Regions from separate parts of the Sporosarcina contaminans genome, predicted to be linked through region 1. Evidence: riboswitches for the same ligand, from Rfam matches in the RefSeq annotation. Region 1 holds a riboswitch; each other region holds the start of a gene.
What was found. A riboswitch is a leader RNA that binds a small molecule or an ion and turns the genes downstream of it on or off. The one in region 1 is predicted to bind thiamine pyrophosphate.
Positions count from the first base shown of each region.

Region 2: linked by a shared signal. The riboswitch ahead of tenA (thiaminase II) and the one ahead of ACFQ38_RS14680 (thiamine phosphate synthase) in region 1 are both predicted to bind thiamine pyrophosphate.
Region 3: linked by a shared signal. The riboswitch ahead of ACFQ38_RS09055 (3-oxoacyl-ACP reductase) and the one ahead of ACFQ38_RS14680 (thiamine phosphate synthase) in region 1 are both predicted to bind thiamine pyrophosphate.

Region 1 is NZ_JBHTLT010000121.1:5,475-12,640, forward strand. Features, by position in the region: gene ccsB (c-type cytochrome biogenesis protein CcsB) at 1-596, shown strand, start outside; gene ACFQ38_RS14665 (YecA family protein) at 1,004-1,996, shown strand; gene ACFQ38_RS14670 (DUF3885 domain-containing protein) at 2,044-2,220, opposite strand; gene ACFQ38_RS14675 (DUF3885 domain-containing protein) at 2,159-2,713, opposite strand; TPP riboswitch at 2,869-2,977, shown strand; gene ACFQ38_RS14680 (thiamine phosphate synthase) at 3,054-3,653, shown strand; gene thiS (sulfur carrier protein ThiS) at 3,683-3,889, shown strand; gene ACFQ38_RS14690 (thiazole synthase) at 3,893-4,663, shown strand; gene ACFQ38_RS14695 (ThiF family adenylyltransferase) at 4,656-5,672, shown strand; gene ACFQ38_RS14700 (hypothetical protein) at 6,203-6,367, opposite strand; gene ACFQ38_RS14705 (SDR family oxidoreductase) at 6,497-7,166, shown strand, end outside.
Region 2 is NZ_JBHTLT010000039.1:85,982-93,147, reverse strand. Features, by position in the region: gene ACFQ38_RS08525 (quaternary amine ABC transporter ATP-binding protein) at 1-258, opposite strand, end outside; gene ACFQ38_RS08520 (GbsR/MarR family transcriptional regulator) at 660-1,208, shown strand; gene ACFQ38_RS08515 (hypothetical protein) at 1,381-1,848, shown strand; gene ACFQ38_RS08510 (aldo/keto reductase) at 2,033-2,875, shown strand; TPP riboswitch at 3,086-3,193, shown strand; gene tenA (thiaminase II) at 3,293-3,976, shown strand; gene thiM (hydroxyethylthiazole kinase) at 3,976-4,782, shown strand; gene thiD (bifunctional hydroxymethylpyrimidine kinase/phosphomethylpyrimidine kinase) at 4,779-5,618, shown strand; gene thiE (thiamine phosphate synthase) at 5,605-6,264, shown strand; gene thiW (energy coupling factor transporter S component ThiW) at 6,261-6,755, shown strand; gene ACFQ38_RS08480 (protein adenylyltransferase SelO) at 6,880-7,166, opposite strand, start outside.
Region 3 is NZ_JBHTLT010000042.1:64,397-71,562, reverse strand. Features, by position in the region: gene ACFQ38_RS09070 (aminoglycoside phosphotransferase family protein) at 1-858, shown strand, start outside; gene ACFQ38_RS09065 (hypothetical protein) at 1,400-1,543, shown strand; gene ACFQ38_RS09060 (topoisomerase) at 1,715-2,116, shown strand; TPP riboswitch at 2,643-2,743, shown strand; gene ACFQ38_RS09055 (3-oxoacyl-ACP reductase) at 2,880-3,632, shown strand; gene ACFQ38_RS09050 (LLM class flavin-dependent oxidoreductase) at 3,651-4,958, shown strand; gene ACFQ38_RS09045 (hypothetical protein) at 5,134-5,931, opposite strand; gene ACFQ38_RS09040 (LTA synthase family protein) at 6,177-7,166, shown strand, end outside.

The DNA of each region.
Region 1 (7,166 bases):
TCATTTTTTCATTTACATACGATGAAAAGATAATTGAGTTCGAAAATAAAGGAGGGACAGTTGAGAGAGCAATTTACAAAATGCCTGCTCTCTTTGTGAATGACGGAGCAAAGTTAGCTCATGAGCAAACAAGCTTTGGATGGATCGAGCTGACGAATTCGATCGATGCACAGAAGCTAAACACGATCTTCTGGGCATTTTTATTCGGTTCAGTCATTTATTTGGTAGTACGTATCGCAGCACGTAAAAACATAAGCCAGCTCATAAAGCCGCTCACACAAAAAGTAAACCCTTTAGTAATGGATGAAATAACGTACCGTGCCGTTGTAATCGGCTTTCCGCTATTTTCATTGGGCGGATTATTGTTTGCAATGATTTGGGCGCATCTCGCATGGGGGAGGTTTTGGGGATGGGACCCGAAAGAAGTATGGGCTTTAATTACATGGCTATTTTACGCGGGTCTTTTGCATTTGCGAACGACAAAGGGCTGGGAAGGCAACCGGACAGCATGGATGGCGATTATCGGGTTTGGCCTGATCGTCTTTAACCAAGTATTCGTCAATTTAGTTATCGCAGGATTGCATTCCTATGCGTAAATAAAAAAAGTCCCCATTCGGGAACTAAATAACTGCGATCTATGCTCTTACTAATTGTTCAATGTATTCGTATAGTCAATTGCATTTCTTGCATGTCTTGCATTCAGTTTTGTTAGCACCACATTTTTTGCATTTTGCCACCCGATCACTCCTTTGCATGGATATATTCAACTTTATTCAGCAGACGTTTGAGATATGCACAATGAAGCTTGGTTAATTGATCATCTTATTCAATGACAATAAAACGTTTGCTATGTGGCTAATTAAGGGAATGAAGCATAGCCTAAAATATGTTAAACTTATAAAGCCGTCCATTTTGAAAATGACTGGATAAATGTGATTTGGCGTAATCGGCAATTTGGCTCCAAAGCATGCCGAGGAGTGATTGATAAAAGGAAGTGTTTTTGTTGGTTGGACGTAATGATCCCTGCCCATGCGGCAGTGGTAAAAAGTATAAAAAGTGCTGCGCTAGTAAACAGGCAGTAACAGTTGAGACGGTGCAAATGGAAGAATTGGAACGGGTTTTACAAAATTTTTATGATGAATATCCTACGCGAAAAGACATTTATGAATACATAGAGGCTGCAAACGAATGGAAACAAGAGTTGGGCCAAGCTCTTATGGAAGAAATGATCGAAGCGATCGCCTTGGATGAATTCTTTTTCCATAAACGACCCGATATTTGGGAAGACTATTTGAAGAAGCAGAAGAAAAAGATTGTACGGCCTTCTGTATTGCAAGTATTGGACCGTTGGCAAAGTCCTCGTATGTTCATTGGACAAGTAGAAGCGGTAGAAGATGAGTATATGACGGTGAGCAATATTTTTGAGAACGAATCCATTAAGCTTCGCAGAGAGAGCGACAAGCCGATTCCTGACGGCATACACCTTTTCAGCTTCATTTTGCCTGACAATCGTTTAAAAGAAGATCATTATTTAGCAGTATCGACACTCATTTTCTTCCCCGTTGACCATTCAGCGCAAATTAACGCATTTGCTAATAAGTTTTCAGCCCAAAACGATAAGTCGGCTGCCGATTTCTTGAAAGAGAATACGTTAGAGTTTTGGCGTATGTTAGTATCGGATGGCTACGCAGGAGAAGAGTTTAGTAACTTTGAAGCAGGTGTTTTACAGCATGTCGTGAAGTTTTTGGAACAGCATGATCGGAAATCTGAGAAATTCATTGAAATGCTTGAAGATTACTTAGTCGAACAGCAGCCGAATGCAAGAAAAGAAGTAGCCATAGCTGCTGGTGCAATCCGTTTTGGACAGGAGCAAACTTTCTTCGAGCCACTCTCCATGACACTAAAGGAGATTGCCGAATGGTTTGGCGTGTCCCCTTCTTCCATGAACAAATATTATAAAGAGCTTTCTGAGTATCAAATGGAGAAAATTATATAAAATGATGACAAGCCGGAAACGAGTGGAAAACATAGTTTCCGGCTTTTTTAGGTGAATAAAAGGTCAATTCTTTCACGATCATAATCTAATATCCAATCATTGTATTTTTCATAGAGCTCTCGCAAATCTTCGATATTTACAGCAATAATGTCACAACCTCGATCATCGTATAAATGGTAGATCATTTTTTTTCGGTACATTGACGAAGAAAATATCACAGCCATCCTTGATATTGTTTTTTAAGATTCGTCTAGGGTGCGCAAAATCATTATGGCTAATCGCCAATAAAAGATCAGCATAAGCGATCCCCTGTTTCGAGCATGCCAATACAAATTGATGGGTCACCATTGTGTCATAATCATCCTCATCGGCATCCCATATGAGGCTTGGCAAAACGCTATGCGTTAATTGCATCCGTCTGTTTTTGTCTTTCACATATTTGCGATAAATATTGGCTGGCCGTTTTTGTAAAAAATGATTCGCTTTTTCACAGTGGATATTGCTGACGAATAATAGTTCATCCTCATCCTCAAAAACAGTATCAAATAACGTCCTGCTTCTCTCTTGAATTTGCTTCATATTTTGTTTGTCTTCATGTTCGGAGCCGGGCTTTGCGATCTCAAATCGAATGCTATAATGCCATGAATAGAAGAGTGGGGGCTTTAAGAGAAGGTTGTCGAAATATTTATACAAGAAATCGTTTAATGTTTCATTCAATAGACACGCCTGCCTTTCATAACTATTTTGCATGTCATTCGTTCGAAAGGCAAATGGGTAATAAAAGTTATTAAAAGAATAGTGGATATACGTTTTATAGTTTCAATCATTCAGATAAAGTGGTAAGCTTTTATTGGATACTAATTTCATAACTTTTTGACCATTAGGGGAATCCTTTTAAAGGACTGAGAGAAGAGTTGAACTCTGATACCCTTATTACCTGAACAGGTTCGAACCTGCGTAGGGAAGTGGTGTCTTTTTTGCTATGCATTTTCATGCTAATTATAAGGCCGCTTCCTTACATAGGGAGTGGTCTTTTTAGTTAATTGGGGGGATGGTAATGGATTTAATTGCTGTGACGAACAGCCGAATGGACAATTCGGAGCTTCTGGACATTCTGCTTCGAATAGAGGCGTCTATTGACGCGGTAATTTTGAGGGAAACGTTAAAGACGGATGCAGAGGTTCTTAGTCTAATAAGGCTTTTGCAAACAGCTAATTTTGATGAAGAAAAAATAATCGTTCATGGTCGCGCTGATATTGCGCTGCTTACAGGAATACGGCGTGTACAACTTCCGGGACATGCGCTGCCTGTTGACAAGCTGCGACAGCATTTTCCTATGTTATCGTTTGGGCGATCCGTCCATTCCATTGCAGAAGCCCAAATGGCATATAAAGCAGGAGCTGATTGGCTACTTTATGGGCATGTGTTCGAAACTGCATCTAAAAATGGCCTGCCCCCTCGAGGAAGTGAGGAGCTTTTCAAGCTTTGCCAATCAATCCCTTTGCCAATCTATGCAATCGGTGGCATCCTTCCTGAGCATGTGAACTTACTCCAAAGTGGTGGTGTTTCGGGCGTCGCACTTATGTCTGCTATTTTCACAAGCAGTTCTCCAGAACTAGCTCTATCCAATTACAAGGTTGCAATGAAATTAGATTGAATCATTCTATACAAAGAGGAGGAGTGCAAATGCAAAAAATCATCGAATTGAATGGCAAAAGATATGAAGTGCCACTAAAAATTGAGACGATGCAGCAATTGCTCGAACACTTGAAGGTGTCCGAACGTATTGCTGTCATCGAGGTAAACAATAGCATTTTGTCAAAGATAGAATACTGCAAACCTATTAATGACCGAGACAAGATTGAAATTGTTCATTTTGTAGGAGGAGGCTAAAAAATGTTAACGATCGGAAATAAGACATTTCAATCCAGATTATTGTTAGGGACAGGAAAGTATCCTTCCTATGAAACACAAAAGGAAGCTGTTCGTGTGTCCGAAACAGAAATTCTGACATTTGCAGTAAGACGTATGAATATTTTTGAGAATTCACAACCAAATTTATTGGAACAGCTTGACCTGACGAAATACACATTGCTGCCGAACACTGCAGGGGCTAAAACTGCCGAGGAAGCTCTTCGAATTGCGAAATTAGCAAAGGCATCCGGACTCTGCGATATGGTGAAAGTGGAAATCATCGGCTGCGACCGGTCGTTGCTACCGGACCCTATTGAAACGCTGCGCGCCTCAGAAATGCTGATGGCTGAAGGTTTTATTGTCTTGCCATATACATCGGATGACGTTGTACTTGCCCGGAAATTATGCGAGTTAGGTGTTCATGCAATCATGCCGGGCGCATCTCCAATCGGTTCGGGACGCGGCATTTTAAATCCGATGAATTTGTCTTTCATTATCGAGCAATCAGATGTGCCGGTAATTATAGACGCTGGTATCGGTTCGCCAATGGACGCGGCGTATGCAATGGAATTAGGTGCTGACGGGGTACTGCTCAACACCGCAGTATCTGAAGCGAAGGATCCGGTTAAGATGGCACTTGCTATGAAACTTGCCGTTGAGGCGGGAAGACTTGGGTTTGAAGCAGGGCGGATGCCGAAACGTAATTATGCCGTTGCAAGCAGTCCGATGGAAGGGTTCGTTTTAAATGAATGAAAGATACTCACGACAGGAATTATTCGCTCCAATAGGAGAGGAAGGGCAAAAAAAATTAGGTCAAGCGAGTGTCTTTATTTTAGGTGCCGGAGCATTAGGTTCTTCGGGAGCTGAAATGCTTGTTCGTGCTGGTGTAGGACAAGTGACAATTGTAGATAGGGATATAATTGAATGGACGAACTTACATCGACAACAGCTATACACTGAGCAGGATGCTGTACATCAAGTGCCAAAAGCTGTGGCTGCCGAGAGGAGATTGTCTACTCTCAACAGTGATGTAAACATTACAGGGATTGTTGCGGATGTGACTCCTGAAAATGTTCTTGATCTATTTACAGGACACGATGTGATTGTGGATGCAACAGACAATATGGAAACAAGAATGCTTGCCAATGACGCGGCAATGAAACTTGGCCTGCCTTTTTTCATGGGGGCATGTGTAGGCAGTTATGGTCTGACGTTTCCAATCGGTGTTAGAAGCGGCCAACCTTGTCTCCACTGTCTCTTGGACACACTTCCAACACTGAATATGACGTGCGATACGGTCGGCGTCATCAGTCCGATTGTCGTCACGACAGCTGCCCGTCAAATTACGGGTGTATTGAAATATTTGACAGGAACAAAGATTGAGCCCAAATTAGAATCCGTTGATGTATGGACTGAAGAGCGGGCGTCAATTCAAGTAGGAGATTTGAAAAAAAGAAACTGCCCGAGCTGTTCCGAAAATGCGATTTTTCCATTCCTGAATGCTCGAAATGCAATGCGGCCGGCAGTGCTTTGTGGAAGGGACACTGTCCAATTGACATGGCCGGAAAAAAGACAAGTTGAACTTTCTCATTTTGCCGAGTCGATCCGGAATTCAGTTGCAAACATGATCCATAATCAGCATTTGGTCGCTTGCGAGTACAATGGGAAACGAGTCGTCTTATTTCGCGACGGTAGAATGCTCATCCACGGCACAAAAGATATTATAACTGCAAAGAAAGTTGCTGCCGAATTATTTGGTTGAACTATTGATGGGCAGTATATGAATTAAGCATATGAAAAGGGAAGCCGGATAGACGTTAATCCGTGAGCCTTCCCTTTTTCAAACTATCTATAGAAGAGAACAAACTGAACTTAGTGAATTGATATCTATAATCGTCGGAGATCGTTTAAACTATTGGGATGTCCTCCCTACTTCCTTGAACATATGTCTTTTTGCTTGCAGGAGAACACGAATCGATGTGAATAGGCGTCATTTCTATTGTTTTACTTATTTTGTCATCGATTCCCTTTCATTCATCCGATAAAACTACCTCTATCCACGCTCCGAAATCATCGGACCTGGTCTCCATACCTATCTCAAGCATGCACTAATAAGTAAAGAAACCACACTAATCAAGTTAGTACAAAGAGTAGAATTACGCTTTTCTCTCATTCCGAAATTCGTTTCATTGTAATCGCTTAAGCCTAACATAAGGATTAGATGGTATCGCTATTCGGATATTGTACTGAAAGCCGGAGGACGAAGATATACTTTTGCTATTGGATTTATTCTTAAATTTCTGGATAATACGGTTCGCATCTCGGGTTATAATAAAATGGCGGCCTTGGCCCGATTTTAGGCAGCCGAAATGTAGTTTCACCGTAATGAACAGTCACTTTTTCATCCGAATCATCCGTCAGTAAAACATCTGCATTGCATGAATTCGTTGAGTGCATGATCGTAACCTCCTATTGTCAATTGTTCTATCGTATTCATCCTTGAATGAATTGTTGTGCGAAATAGTAACGCAACGATTGGGCGTATCATACTATGCCGTTGAAAGGCTTTTGAGAGAGGGGACAAAAATGATGAACGATCATGATGATTTTTCGGCATATCCGATGCAACCGAACTATGGCAAAATCACTCAATACGAAGACGTGCCAATGACCGTTCCAGAACAGCGTCAGTATCGACAGCCCGGTGTAGAAAAGTTAATGAATCCGAGACCGATTATCGAAAATCCATCTTATAAAGGATCCGAAAAGCTAACCAACAAAGTCGCTTTAATTACAGGAGGGGATAGTGGAATTGGAGCAGCCGTCGCCATCGCATTCGCGAAGGAAGGAGCAAATGTTGCAATTGCTTACCTCGATGAACATGAGGATGCGAGCCGGACGAAGGGAAGAATTGAGGAGTTAGGGCAGCGTTGCTTATTGCTTCCGGGAGACGTACGGAACAAACAGCATTGCATTCATATTGTTGAAAAGACAGTGAAGGAATTTGGCGGATTGGATGTGCTTTGCAATCATGTAGGCATTCAATTCCAGCAGTTAAGCTTATTGGATATTACCGATGAACAGTTTGACGACACGTTTAAAGTGAATGTGTACTCGCATTTTTATACGACGAGAGCAGCGCTGCCTCATTTAAAAGCAGGAAGCGCCATTATTAATACAGCATCCGTTGTGGCGTACGATGGCAATGAACAGCTGATCGATTACACGGCGACGAAAGCTGCAATTGTCGGATTTA
Region 2 (7,166 bases), on a different contig from region 1:
CGTTGGGTCAATCAACCGATTCAACATGCGGACTAATGTCGACTTCCCACTTCCTGAAAGCCCCATAATGACAAAAATTTCACCATCATACACTTCGAAATTTGCATCTTTTACCCCGACTGTAGCGCCAGTCGCCTTCAAAATTTCCTGCTTTGTCTTGCCTTCCTTTAGCAACTGAGCCGCACGTTTGCTATGTTTACCAAAAATCTTACTTGTATTCTTCACTTCAATTTTAATCTTAGGATTATGATCCTCCATGTGTACACTCCTTCATTTTCTTAACCCTAACCTGTAAATTCACATCCTTACACTTTTCTTTGCTCACTCAATTTGCCCAATTCCTAACCAAATCAAGTAGGATCTTTTTAATAGGGTACTAAAACCTACGTTTATTAGTATAACGTAATGAGATTGTAATACAACCGTTTTTACAAAATAAATTGTTTGTACAGAAAAAACCGTACAAATCGATAAATTTCATTGCAATATGAAAATGGGTATAATACGCTTAGGCAAGTGACCGGTAAACACCGGGGCCCATACTTAATTCAGCCGGGGTTTCATTCCAATAAATCATTGACCATCTTTGATTCTGCCGCTAAGATGAAGACGTCCGCTGAATGAAGTTAATTTGAAGAAAGTAGTGGAGGGAACCTTCTATGGACGGTAAAGAAAAACTTGATAAGGCTCGCGAGCGAATCATCGAAACCATCGCGCAAAATATGCACCTATACGGCCTGACCCCTTCAGCTGGCAGACAGTACGGGACGATGTTCTTTCATAATAGACCGCTCACTTTGGATGATATGACAGAGGAACTTGGAATGAGCAAAACGAGTATGAGCACTTCTGTTAGAGCGCTGACTGATTTGAAATTAGTAGAACGCGCCTGGATACGCGGTGTCCGCAAAGATTTATATCAAGTGAGGGACGATTGGTATCAAAACTTCATCGATTTGTTTTCTATTAAATGGCGCCGTTCCATTTCACTCTATTCAGCGGCAATTAGAAAGTCTTTAAACGAGCTACAGAGATTGGAACAGGACCCTACTATAGACGATGAACTGAAAGAAGAAATTGCTATCGACATTGAAAAGCTCATTTATATTCGCGATTACTACGAATGGCTCGACCGCTTAGTCGATGCATTTGAGGATCATGAGATTTTTGATCTCGTCCCACGAAAAGATGAATCTAAAAACGAATAACCGATAGAAAATGAACACGTCATCAATTGGCGTGTTTTTTTGTTGAGGTCGGTCGCACGTCAAATAACCGTCAAGCTTACTCGCGACCATCAATTTACGCTTTCTTCACAAAACTCTCTATGTTTAAATGATAATAAAGAATCTCTAACCAAGAGAGGAGCGTCATTTCAACATGAACAGCAATCTATCAGCCCTTTTTCCATCAATTCAATTCTTTGACTGTTTACCAGAAGACTCACCTTCAGATGAATACATTTTTGAAAATAACAGTGACGGCTATTGGTTTCGAATAAAGAAAAGCGAGGTAACAAATCGGGATTATAATTTATTATCATCTTTATTCACCGAAGTGACTCCCTGTGCCACAAATGGGTCTATTTCCTCTCAATGGCTGCAGTTTCTGGAAGGGAAAGGTGCTGCACCGATTAAAAATGGTGAAAAAGTTCGGGTGATTCAACTTTTATTCGAAGCGAACAACGGAAAAAGAACAGACTTGTTAGAAGCATTCACCGCTTTTTTCGACACAGGGTTCCATTTTATACATATATCCCCAAGACAATCCTTGATTATTGAGTATGAAGCCGATTCTTCCACAGCCTTTCTACTGCGCGTTCATCTGTTCTATGCTGATCTGAAATAACGACTTAGCTCGTACATATTTCCCATTCAATCTCACTTGCAGCCCATTTAATCAATCTGCCCCTCTTATCAGCTATAAAAACGAACGCTCCTTCAATGCAGAGAAAGCTCCCATAAAAGGCAAATTAAATAAGACGTGATATAGTAAATACGTATATCATCAATCAAAAATGGAGGTCATCATAATGGTCAAAAAGCTACAAGATACAACGACTTTACACAATGGTGTAGAAATGCCTTGGCTCGGATTAGGTGTTTTCAAAGTTGAAGACGGTGCTGAAGCTGTCAATGCCGTTAAGGATGCTATCGTAAATGGATACCGCAGCATTGATACAGCTGCAGTTTATCAAAATGAAAAAGGCGTTGGCCAAGGGATTCGAGAAGGTCTTGAAGCAACTGGGCTTAAACGAGAAGATTTATTTGTCACTTCAAAAGTTTGGAATTCCGACTTAGGATACGAATCCACACTCGCGGCCTATGAAGCAAGCCTACAAAAGCTTGGCTTGGATTATTTGGACTTGTATTTGATCCATTGGCCAGTTGAAGGAAAATACAAAGACGCTTGGCGAGCGCTTGAAAAGCTTTACAATGACGGAAAAGTAAGAGCCATCGGCGTCAGCAATTTCCATATTCACCACCTTGAAGATCTGATGAAAGACGCAGAAATCAAACCGATGGTCGACCAAGTTGAATACCATCCGAATTTGACGCAAAAAGAACTTCACGCTTTCTGTAAAGAACAAGGAATCCAGCTTGAAGCTTGGTCACCGCTTATGCAAGGCAAACTTTTGGATCACCCTGTGCTATCGGAAATCGCAGATCGCCATAATAAAACGACTGCACAAGTTATCATCCGCTGGGACCTGCAAAATGGCGTTGTGACAATTCCGAAATCCATTAAAGAAGAGCGAATCAAATCAAACAGCGATGTTTTTGATTTTGAACTATCCAACGAAGAAATGGAAAAAATCGATAACTTGAATCAAAACCTCCGTTGCGGTCCAGATCCGGATAACTTTGATTTTTAATTTAAATACTTAAGATAAGCGAATGAGAACTTTTTGGTTCTCATTTGCTTTTTCAACTGTCTTCGGAAAGATGAAGAAAACTTTTCTTAGCTTTTTAATTGTGAATTATTCGACTTAGTTATGAGGCAATCCATAATTTATTCAGCCAAGACTGTATGTGACTTGCCAATCTATTATTCTGTGCTATAGTGTAGTTGAAAACTGAAAAAAGTTAACCACTGGGGGAGTCTTTGTGAAAGACTGAGACGTGTATCGATATGCGGACCCTTAGAACCTGATCTGGCTCATACCAGCGTAGGGAAGTGGATCGCACGTCTTCTAAAGGTTATCTTACGCCGATATGCGAGCCGCTTCTTCAACAATACGTTGAGTGAAGCGGCTTTTTTGGTTTTCTAAAACGGATAAGGAGTGGTTGGGATGACATTTTGTGAAGAGGTACGGAAAGAATGCAACAACGTTTGGGAGGCTAGTTTTCATCATCCATTTATTACCGCGCTTGCTAACGGTACATTGCCTGAGGATGTATTCAAATACTATGTACTGCAAGACTCGTATTACTTAAAGCACTTTGCAAAAGTGCATGCCATGGCTGCAGTGCAAGCGACAGATATGTTGACTGTACAAAGGTTTGCACAACATGCTGATCGTACTTGCGGTTCAGAAATTTCATTGCATGAAGGTTTCTTCGAACTATTGGACATTACAAATAAAGATCTCGAAAACTTTAAACCTGCGCCGACCGCATATGCCTATACATCACATTTATATCGAGCTGCAATGGAAGGCGACTTGGCAGCGACTTTATCCGCATTGTTACCTTGCTATTGGCTTTATTATGAAATTGGAGAACGGCTGAAAAATGCTAAACCAAATCATCCGATCTATGACAAATGGATTGCCACATACGGCTCTGAATGGTTCGAAAAAGCAACCCTTGAACAGATCGATCGTTTGAACAACTTGACGGAACATCTATCAGATCAAAAACGTGAACAATTGAAAGCACATTTTATGAAAAGCACTCACTACGAATTGCAGTTTTGGGAAATGGCATGGACGAAGCAACAGTGGGAGATTGAAGGAATGGAGGCGCATGCATAATGGCTCCATCTTCTTTGCTGCATGAATTGCGCAACCAAAGTCCGCTGATCCATTGCATTACAAATATTGTCGTAGCAAATTTCCAAGCAAACGGACTGCTGGCATTGGGTGCTTCCCCAATAATGGCCGATTCGATAGAAGAGGCAGCAGAGGTTTCTGCCCTATCTTCAAGCACATTACTTAATATCGGAACGTTGAATGCCAACACGGTCGAGTCGATGATTGCCGCTGGCGGAAGTGCGAATACGTATGGTCGCCCTGTCGTATTAGATCCTGTCGGGGCAGGGGCAACTGCTTTTCGCAAAAGAACGGTGACACGTCTATTAGACGAATTAGATATTGCGCTCATTCGAGGGAATGCGGGAGAAATTGCCGCCATCGCGGGAGTGGAATGGACAGCGAAGGGGGTCGATGCCGGAAACGGATCTGCCAATATTGCCGCTGCTGCAATGGACGTTGCCAATCGTCATCGCTGCCTCGTTGCCATTACTGGAGAAACTGACATTGTAACAGATGGTGACAAACTCATACGAGTTTCTGGAGGGCACCCTATAATGACCCACATTACAGGAATGGGTTGTCTGTTGAGCGCTGTTACAGCCGCCTTCCTTGCGGTTAATGTACACACTCCTATCGATGCTGTAGCATATAGTCTCGCCTTTTACAAAAAAGCTGGCGAAGTTGCGGCAGAACATGCAGCCGGGCCTGGAGATTTCGCTGTTCATTTCTTAAACGCTTTAGGCGGCATAGATGATGAAGCAATCGATGGTGGACAATTTTTTATCGAAGAGGGGGTTAAGGAATGACTTCCATCGCTCTAACAATTGCAGGTTCAGATAGTGGCGGCGGTGCAGGCATTCAAGCCGACTTGAAAACGTTCCAAGAACTTGGAACGTTTGGAACTTCAGCATTGACTGCTGTCACAGCTCAAAATACATTAGGGGTACATGCGGTACAGCCCATTGACACAAGTATTGTCATTGCTCAGCTTGAAGCAATATTGGATGACTTTACGATCGGAGCAGCAAAAACAGGCATGCTGTTTTCCGCTGAAATTATCGAAGCGATCAGCGATACGTTAAGTCGATATCCTACATTTCCTTTCGTCATTGATCCAGTCATGATTGCAAAAGGAGGTGCCTCTCTTCTCCAGCAAGCCGCAATTGTCGCTTTAAAGGAACGGTTAATTCCAATGGCCGCTCTTCTTACGCCAAATATTCCCGAAGCAGAAGTGTTAGCAGAAATGCCGATCACTTCATTATCACATATGGAGATAGCTGCGAAGCGATTATTGGAAATGGGTGCAGGAGCTGTCCTGCTAAAAGGAGGCCATCGGGAAGATACACCTTTCGCAGAGGATTTATTCGTATCAGCGGACGGCGAGCGCTTTATTATGAAAAGCAAACGGATCCAAACGAAAGACACTCATGGAACGGGATGCACATTCGCCGCTGCCATTACAGCGGAGCTTGCGAAAGGAGCACCAATGACGGAAGCAGTCATAACAGCCAAACATTTTATCCATGCTGCAATTGAAGATGGTTTGTCCATTGGCAACGGGCATGGACCTACAAACCATGCTGCCTACAGATTACGAGGCAATAGGGCACGGAAGGATGTGGAGTTGATTGAAAAACGTTGACTACAAGCTTTATTTCATTATGGGTTCTATAAATGCTACAGACCCGTTATCCGTTTTGGAGGACGCTTTGAAAGGCGGCATCACTTGTTTTCAGTTTCGTGAAAAAGGACCGAATGCACTTGCTCGAACGGAAAAGAAAGCATTTGCCCAAAGCTGCCAAAGACTATGTAAGCAATACGGTGTTCCGTTCATTGTCAACGATGACGTTGACCTATCGATTGAAATCGGTGCTGATGGGGTTCATGTCGGACAAGATGACACAGATGCGGCATTCGTTCGAGAAAAGATTGGGGCAGATAAAATAGTAGGAGTTTCCGTCCATTCAGTGGATGAGGCAAAAGCGGCTATTGCGGCCGGGGCAAATTATGTAGGTATCGGACCAGTCTACGAAACAGTATCGAAAGACGATGCAAAGCCTGTTGCTGGAACTGTTTTAATTGAAAAAGTCAGTACTCTTTTTCCTGAGTTGCCAATCGTAGGAATCGGCGGCATTACGGCAACTAATGCCGAACCGGTTTTTAAAGCTGGAGCTCACGGGATTTCCATCATTTCTTCGATTGCTTCCGCGGAGAACCCCGAAATAGCAGCAAAACAGCTAAAACATACGGCAAACCAATGGGCAGTTAAGAGAAGTGCTTTGCAATGACAACACGGAAGCTTGTTCTTATGACCGCCTTTACGGCAATTGCTATTGCAGGTTCCATTTTCGTCTCCTTTCCGGCAGGCATCGCACGCGCCTATCCGATTCAGCATGCTGTCAATGTGATCGCCGCCATACTGTTAGGACCCTTGCCTGCCGTCATTATCGCTTTTATGACTGGACTTGTGCGCGTTTTAACAGGCACTGGCTCCTTGCTCGCTTTCCCGGGAGGCATGATCGGAGCAGCGCTTGCAGGTTTGCTCTATAAACAATCGGGCAAGGCATTGCTTGCAGCATTAGGAGAAATTATCGGAACAGGAATTATTGCATCCCTTTTCGCAGTTCCTTACGCTGCTATTTTAATGGGAACGACCGTCACTGCATTTTTCTTCATGCCGCCTTTCCTCGTTTCAAGCATCAGCGGAGCGGCAATCGGCGTCGTCGTTGCATTACGGCTCCAACGTATGCCTGCAGTGAAAAGAATACAAAGTTACTAAGTTTTTGCCTAGTTGCCTGTATGAAGCATATGTTTCTTGGTAAAATACAGCAGGTAGCCAATTAAACGAAGAATGATTGGCTGCCTGCTTCTTTTTTATACGGTATCGTGTCTCACGCGAGCACTTATGTTCCACAATACGTTTGGTAGGGATCAGTTGAATTAGACGGCGCAATATATACTTCCTGCTTCTCCGAATACGAATAAGGGTCCGATAATGCTGCCAACAGTCTCTCCATCGCACGAAGGTCACCGTTTTCAACCGCAGATTCAAGTGCTTCTTCAACACGATGGTTGCGTGGAATGATTGCAGGGTTGCTTTCTTTCATTAATTGATAGGCTTCCTCTTCTGTTTCGGTTTGTCGAGAAAGCCTGTCTTTCCATTCCTTAAGCCATTGCTGAAATTCAGGGT
Region 3 (7,166 bases), on a different contig from region 1:
CCTGTATATCGAATAACTGATAAAGGGAAAGAGTTAATTGTTAAAAGGACACAAAATCCGATAGAGGAAGCAAGAAAATTAGTAAATTATACTACATATCTAAAGAATAATGGTATTAAAGTAGTCACCCCTGTGGATATTCAAATGGACAATCCACAAGATATTGGAGAGGAAACATATGTTGTCTATCCTTTTATTGAAGGAACAACTTATAGAGGAACTGATAATCAAATATTTGATGCAGGTAAACTGCTGGGACAAATACATCAACTATCTCTTGAAGATAATAAATATGAGTTGGAAGAATATGATGTTTATGATTTTAACAATGAAGAAATTGAAGAAAGTGTTCAAGCAATCGAAGAGTTTGCAAAAAAAGTTAATCATAGAACTGATGGCATTCTATTAAAAGAAAAACTGTTACAAATCGTTACCCAACAAGAAGAGCTAAAAAATGTTGGGTTGCCAAATGTCGCAACACCACACGATTATAAAGCTAATAATTTAATTTATTCTCCGAAACCTTATTTAATTGACCCAGATAATGCTAAATGGATTCCTCGAATATTTGATTTAGCGTTAGTTTTACTTTTGTTTCATAATGAATTATCAACTGCACCAGATAAGATATTTACACCGAATCAATGGGAACTTTTCCTGTCTGGGTATAAAGAATCGGTCAGTTTAACTGATTTAGAAAAGAGTTATTGGCAAAAATCCATAGAACACGTATTTTTAGATGAAGTAATGTGGCTAATGGCTGAGTTTGAGGAAGATTGGGATAATCCTTCACAACTAAAGCTTTTTGATAGCTTGATAGATTTAGTATTCGATTCATCAAAGTATAAATTTAATTGACATTAATTAGTTGTAAAACTTTACCCTTAATAATGTAAAGTGGAACTTGATTCATGTTTCAACTCCTCATGAGCCCAAGGAGAAAAATTTTGTTTTTTTACCAGTTCTTAGTGCATTGTTTGATTAAACGAGAATTGTCTCATACCCTTGCTATTGCCATTCCTTTAGTTTCAGGACGTTTTCGAATGAACTGCGCATAAGTAGGACACACACATAAAACGCTAAGACATCTTATCGTTTTTTTTTATAAATTAACAGAAAAGACAACTATTAGATCAATCAGCTCTGAGGAGTAAAAATTCTTCGAGATAAACCTTCCGAGATTACTGCCTCCCCGACAAATTCCGATGTATATATTTAAAAAAATTACTGAATATTTCCGCTGGATCAGATCTCATTGTGCTAAGATATATAATGATATTCACCAAACGGCCAGATAGCAAAAGTGGAACATCGCTGAATGGGCTATGTATTATTTTCTAAAGGGAAATACTGTTAAAGAGGGATTATCAAATATGTTGTGGGTAGAGGGGGGCTAAAGTTGGGATTTGTTGATGACTTAGCAGGTGCTATATATGATATTTTAAAGTTTTTTATATGGGCAATTAGCTACTTAGTTGCAGGGGCGATAATTGTTGCAGTTCCTATGTACTTGACAGTTTGGATGATTGGTTTATTTCAGTAATCATATTGGGAAGCCGTTGCGGTTAAGCAATTTGCGTCCGTTCTGCAAACGGCCCAGTTAGCTGAACAAAAATATGTTTAAATTGAAACTATTTCCAATAGATATCGTTAAACTTATGCATGGAGAATTGTTGTGAAATTTGCACTTTATTTTTGAGAGGAGAATTGAGAAGTGAGGAAAAAAGCTATCATTGCAGGGATTTTATTTAGTTTAATTTTGTTAGTCGCGTGTAATACAACCGAGGTATTAGAAAGCGAGCAAGAAGTAGTAATTTCCCAAGAAAACGGTGGGGATGATGGAATATCAAATTTCTTATCTGAATTACAAAATGAAACAAATGAATCTATTACAAAGGAGACGGAACTTGAAAGTGATTCACTAGCAATAATGGTTGGTGGGAGTATTAACGAATTAACAGTTTCAGTAGGTTTTCCAAAGGATGCCAAAATTGATAATACATTGATTCAGCAAATAGTTGAAGAGTCTATTAAGAATGTTTCTGAAACAGAAACAGCAACAGATAGTGAAGAAGAAATAAAAACGAAAATAAAAATAAAGATTGAGGAATACTAACGGGATGTTTTGATTTATCAGCAAAAAATCGGTTGGCCGGAACAAGTAATAGAGTAAGTCTATCCTTATCTATAAGTTTCTGGATAAATAATTAATTTGAAGGATATAGTCAATAATTATAATAGGGGCTGTCCAATATGTTCCTGAAATAGAACAGGTGAGGAAAACAATTCGTTTTTCCCCACCTGTTCTTGTATTATTCCCTTTTAAAACTGAAAGTAGCACGTGGATGCCAGCTACTTTCAGTAGATTGTGGGCCAATGCCCAAGCGGGTAGATGAATAGATCGTCTTTCCGTGAATGTCCAGTTCTTTGTGGATTGAATATCATTCTTGTAGTTGCAAATCTGATCTTCCACATGTTTATTGAAAAAAGCAATCAAAGTTGATCTTATATTTTTTGACTATGGACCCAAGGAAATAAATGGCCAAGTTGTAATAGATCATACAATGTGCTATGGTTTAAAGTACAGACTAATAGAAATACTATAAATGGCCGCATGATCTAAAAACTCTTAAAAACTAAATAGTATGCACTAGGGGTGTTATTTAACTGAGATGAGTAGTGACTCAAACCCTTTGAACCTGATCTAGCTGAAACTAGCGTAGGAAAGTGTAAACTCTTGGATATACGAAGAGGGATGACTCTGTCTTCTTTTTGGTATGTCATCATAGTGTTACGCAACTTTCCTTTTGGAAGGTTGCGTTTTTTATTTTTAGCTGCCATTTACCGTTTCAAATAATATACGTACAGGAGTGGTTGGGATGAGTAAAGTCGTATTGGTAACAGGAAGTAGTCAAGGGTTAGGGGCAACGATCGTAAGGACATTGGCAAACCAAGGATTTCGGGTAGTCGTCAATTACAATAAGAGCAAAGAGGCAGCCGACAAAATTGTTTCCGAGATTGGAAAGGAGCATGCGATTGCCATTCAAGCGGATGTCACCAATCGTACAGAAGTGGATCGTATGGTAGAAGAGGCAACTGACTATTTTGGGCAAATTGATGTTGTGGTGAATAATGCATTGATCGATTTTAAATTTGATCCAATCAAGCAGAAACCTTTCGCAGAATTATCTTGGGATGATTATCAAAGACAATTAGATGGTACGTTAAAAGCGGCATTTAACGTAATTCAAAGTGTCGTCCCTCAATTTATTGAACGACAAAATGGAAGTATTATTAGTATAGGGACAAATTTATTTCAAAATCCTGTCGTACCTTATCATGAATATACGACAGCGAAAGCAGGTTTAATCGGTTTTACACGTAATATAGCTGCCGAATTAGGGGCGTATGGCATAAAGGCGAATGTCGTTTCAGGGGGCTTATTGAAAACAACTAACGCCAGTGCTGTTACAACGCCGGAAGTATTCGATTTAATTGCCAACTCAACGCCGTTGAAGAAAGTCACCACACCTCAAGACGTTGCGAATATGGTCGCTTATTTGGCTTCAGAACATGCAAGCGGCATTACAGGTCAGAATTTTACCGTCGATGGCGGTTTAACAATGAACTGACAAATGGGGGTGTGAAAAATGGCTGAAATGAAAGGAAAACATTTAAACTTAGGTGTTTTGCTGTATGGCTGCGGACACCACCAAGCTGCTTGGCTAATGCCTGATTCAAGTGTTGAACGGATTGGTGATATTACCTATTATCAGAACTTGGCTAAGTTGGCGGAAAGGGGCTTGCTTGACGTCGTATTCTTTGCAGATAATCAATCATTTGTAGGCAAAGAAACCAGTGATATGCCGGCGTTTTGGTTTGATCCACTGATCAATTTAACAGCCATATCCCAAGTGACAGAGCATGTAGGGTTAGTTCCAACGATCTCAAGTACTTTTTCCAATCCATTTACGGCTTCACGGCAGCTTTTGAGTTTAGACCATATAACAAAAGGTCGTGTTGGTTGGAATCTTGTTACTTCAATGACTGATGTTGAAGCGCAGAATCATAGTATGGATAAGCTACCATCTCATGATGATCGCTATGAAAAAGCAGATGAATTTGCAACGTTAATGAATCAGTTGTTTCTTTCCTGGGACAGTAAAGCGTTTCTGCATCAACGTGAAGAGAAAAAGTTGATCGATCCTTCAAATATATCGCCATTTCATCATGAAGGTACCTATTTTAAGGTGCGTGGACCGTCCACTACGCCGAAAAGTCCACAAGGTAAACCGGTCGCAATGCAGGCAGGGGCGTCCAAACAAGGTATTGCATTAGCCGCAAAGCATGCCGATGCTGTTTACTCAGTGTCGTGGAACTTCAAGCAAGCAAAAAGATTTCGAGAAAAAATCAATGAGCAAGTGAAACAAAGCGAGAATAGCGACAAACATATTAAAGTGTTCCCAGGCTTAGTAACTTATGTCGGTAAGAGTCGTGAAGAGGCTTTCGCTAAGAAAGCGGCATTAGACGAACAATTACCTATTGAAACGGCTTTAAAACAGCTGAGCATTTTTGTTCGACAAGACTGCTCCAATTGGGCACTTGATGAAAAGGTTCCACCATTGCCGCCTGTGGAGGAATTTACTGGACCGGTCGGCCGATATGAGACGATATTAGAAATACTTCAGGATACAAACCCAACAGTAAGGGAGCTATTGGGGTATCTAAATGCTGGAGGAGGACATTTCACACTCATCGGCACGCCTGAAGAGATTGTCGATCAGATGGAGCTTTGGTTTGAAGCAGGGGTAGCCGATGGTTTTAATCTTATGCCTCCCACATTGCCCGGTAGCTTAGAGGACTTTGTTGAATTTATAGTACCCGAGCTGCAAAAGAGAGGTCTTTTCAAAAACAAATATGAAGGCCACACGTTGCGTGAACATTTGGGACTAGCCTAGTAAAAGATTAGTAAATGGCAAGTGATTCTATACTGCTAACCTTTAAAATCAGCACCGTGCAACGTTGTGCTATCAATATGATCAATCCCTTAACGAAATATATCAATCATTTAGTGGATAAGAAAGCTGGACGATAGTGAATCGAATTGCGTACAGTTTTTTCATCGCGAAAAACTCACGGACAATAAAACCCTTCCACCGGCTTATCAAAAAGCATAAACATATCTTTGAAATACGTTTCATCAACTAACTTGTCCAAAACGCCTTTGTAATACCCCGGCAAATTACGGATAGCTTTCTTCTTCGTAGCCATCACAGTAATCATTAAAGCACGATACGCAAGGTCTTCGAATACGTGGAGATCGTCTTTGTAAATATCAAACTTCAACATGCTTCCAGATAGGGCCCTATGAATTCCGTAGAATTCACGGGCCATTTTTGTGTCTCCGATCGTTGCGGCAAGCAAGTCTTTCATTCGACTAAATAGACTTGTGGAGTACTTTGACGATTCCGTAGGAGACGTGTAGTTAAGATCTTTAGATTTTAATAAAGATTTAGAAAGAGTAGCTTCGTCTGCCGGAAGCTGCTCTTTTTCCTCGTTCTCATACGGTTTGTCGTCATGGTCACGGTCGTTCATTTTCCCCTGGTCATCGAAAGGTAAAATGCTGTAAATGTTGGCGCCAAGCCCGCTCATGACCGGTCGGATGTAATGGATTTTCTCGATGATGCGTAGGTTGACGAGTTTGCGGATTGCCCGTCTTACTGTTACATTGGATTTTCCAATCGCTTCCTCGATCGTTCCGTGTTTCAAATGAGCAGCCCCATATTTAACGGAGTAGCGGCGAATGACGTCTAAAACTTGGCGATCTGAATTCGTCATTTCATCATAGTGGATCATCACATGCTGTTCAGCTGCAACGTCCATTTCCTCAATTGTTTGAAATCGTGCGTATTCTTTCAGATAGTGTGTCATGCTCATTCCCCCTTTGCCCTCTATATAGAAGGGAGGGGTCAAAAAGGATACTCTGGAGAAAGAGAAATTTGAAATAGTTCTAAAAGACTATGAATACCTCTTGATTTGCCTTACCTTGAAACCTACGAACTTGACGAAATGGATAAAGAGGAGTATTATATTTTAGCCGTAGAGTTAAAGTTATTTTAAAATAACATTTTCCGTAGATATAAAGAGAATTAAGAAGTAAAAGGTTGGTGAATTACATGAGAAAACAACGGAATGTGAAAGATTTTCTTTTCCACAACTTTTTAGGAATCTATGCAGTCGCTGTCTTGATGATATGGGTGAAAACATATATTGCTCAGGCTACACAATTTGATTTAGGGGTAGAAGGACCACTTCAACAATTCCTATTACTGATCAATCCACTCGGTTCAGCATTGCTGTTTTTAGGAATTTCTTTTCTGTTTAAAGGTACGAGAAAATATACTGCCCTTGTTATGATTTACACGCTCATGTCGATTCTTTTATATGCGAATATCGTCTATTATCGATTTTTTAGTGATTTTATTACATTGCCTACCCTTTTCCAAACGCAAAATTTTGGAGATTTAGGCGGCAGTGTCCTTTCCTTGTTAGAGCCTTATGATATTTTGTTCTTTGTGGACGTAATCGTCATGTTGTACCTTCGATTTTCACGCAAGGTACGAAAAGAGACAAATCGAATTGGGTTTAAAAAAGCAGCCCCGATACTTGTAGGGGCCTTAGTCCTTTCGTTGGTCAACTTAGGGCTTGCCGAATCGAGCCGTCCGCAGCTATTGACGCGCGGCTTTGATCGGAATTATATTGTGAAATATTTAGGGATGTACAATTACTCGATTTATGACTCGGTGGAAACAGCAGCGGCCTCATCACAGCGGGCGCTTGCAGATAGTAGTGACATTACAGAAGTAATCAACTCTACACAATCTACTTACGCTGAACCGAACAAAGAGTATTTTGGGATCGCAAAAGGAATGAATGTCATCTATTTGCATTTAGAATCATTCCAAAGCTTCCTCATCAACTACAAATTGAACGGGGAAGAAGTGACACCGTTTTTAAATTCATTAACAAAAGATGAGAATACAGCGTATTTCGATAACTTCTTCCACCAAACAGGCCAAGGCAAAACGTCCGATGCGGAATTCATGTTGGAGAACTCCATTTTCGGTCTGCCGCAAGGATCTGCTTTTATTACGAAAGCGCAAAAT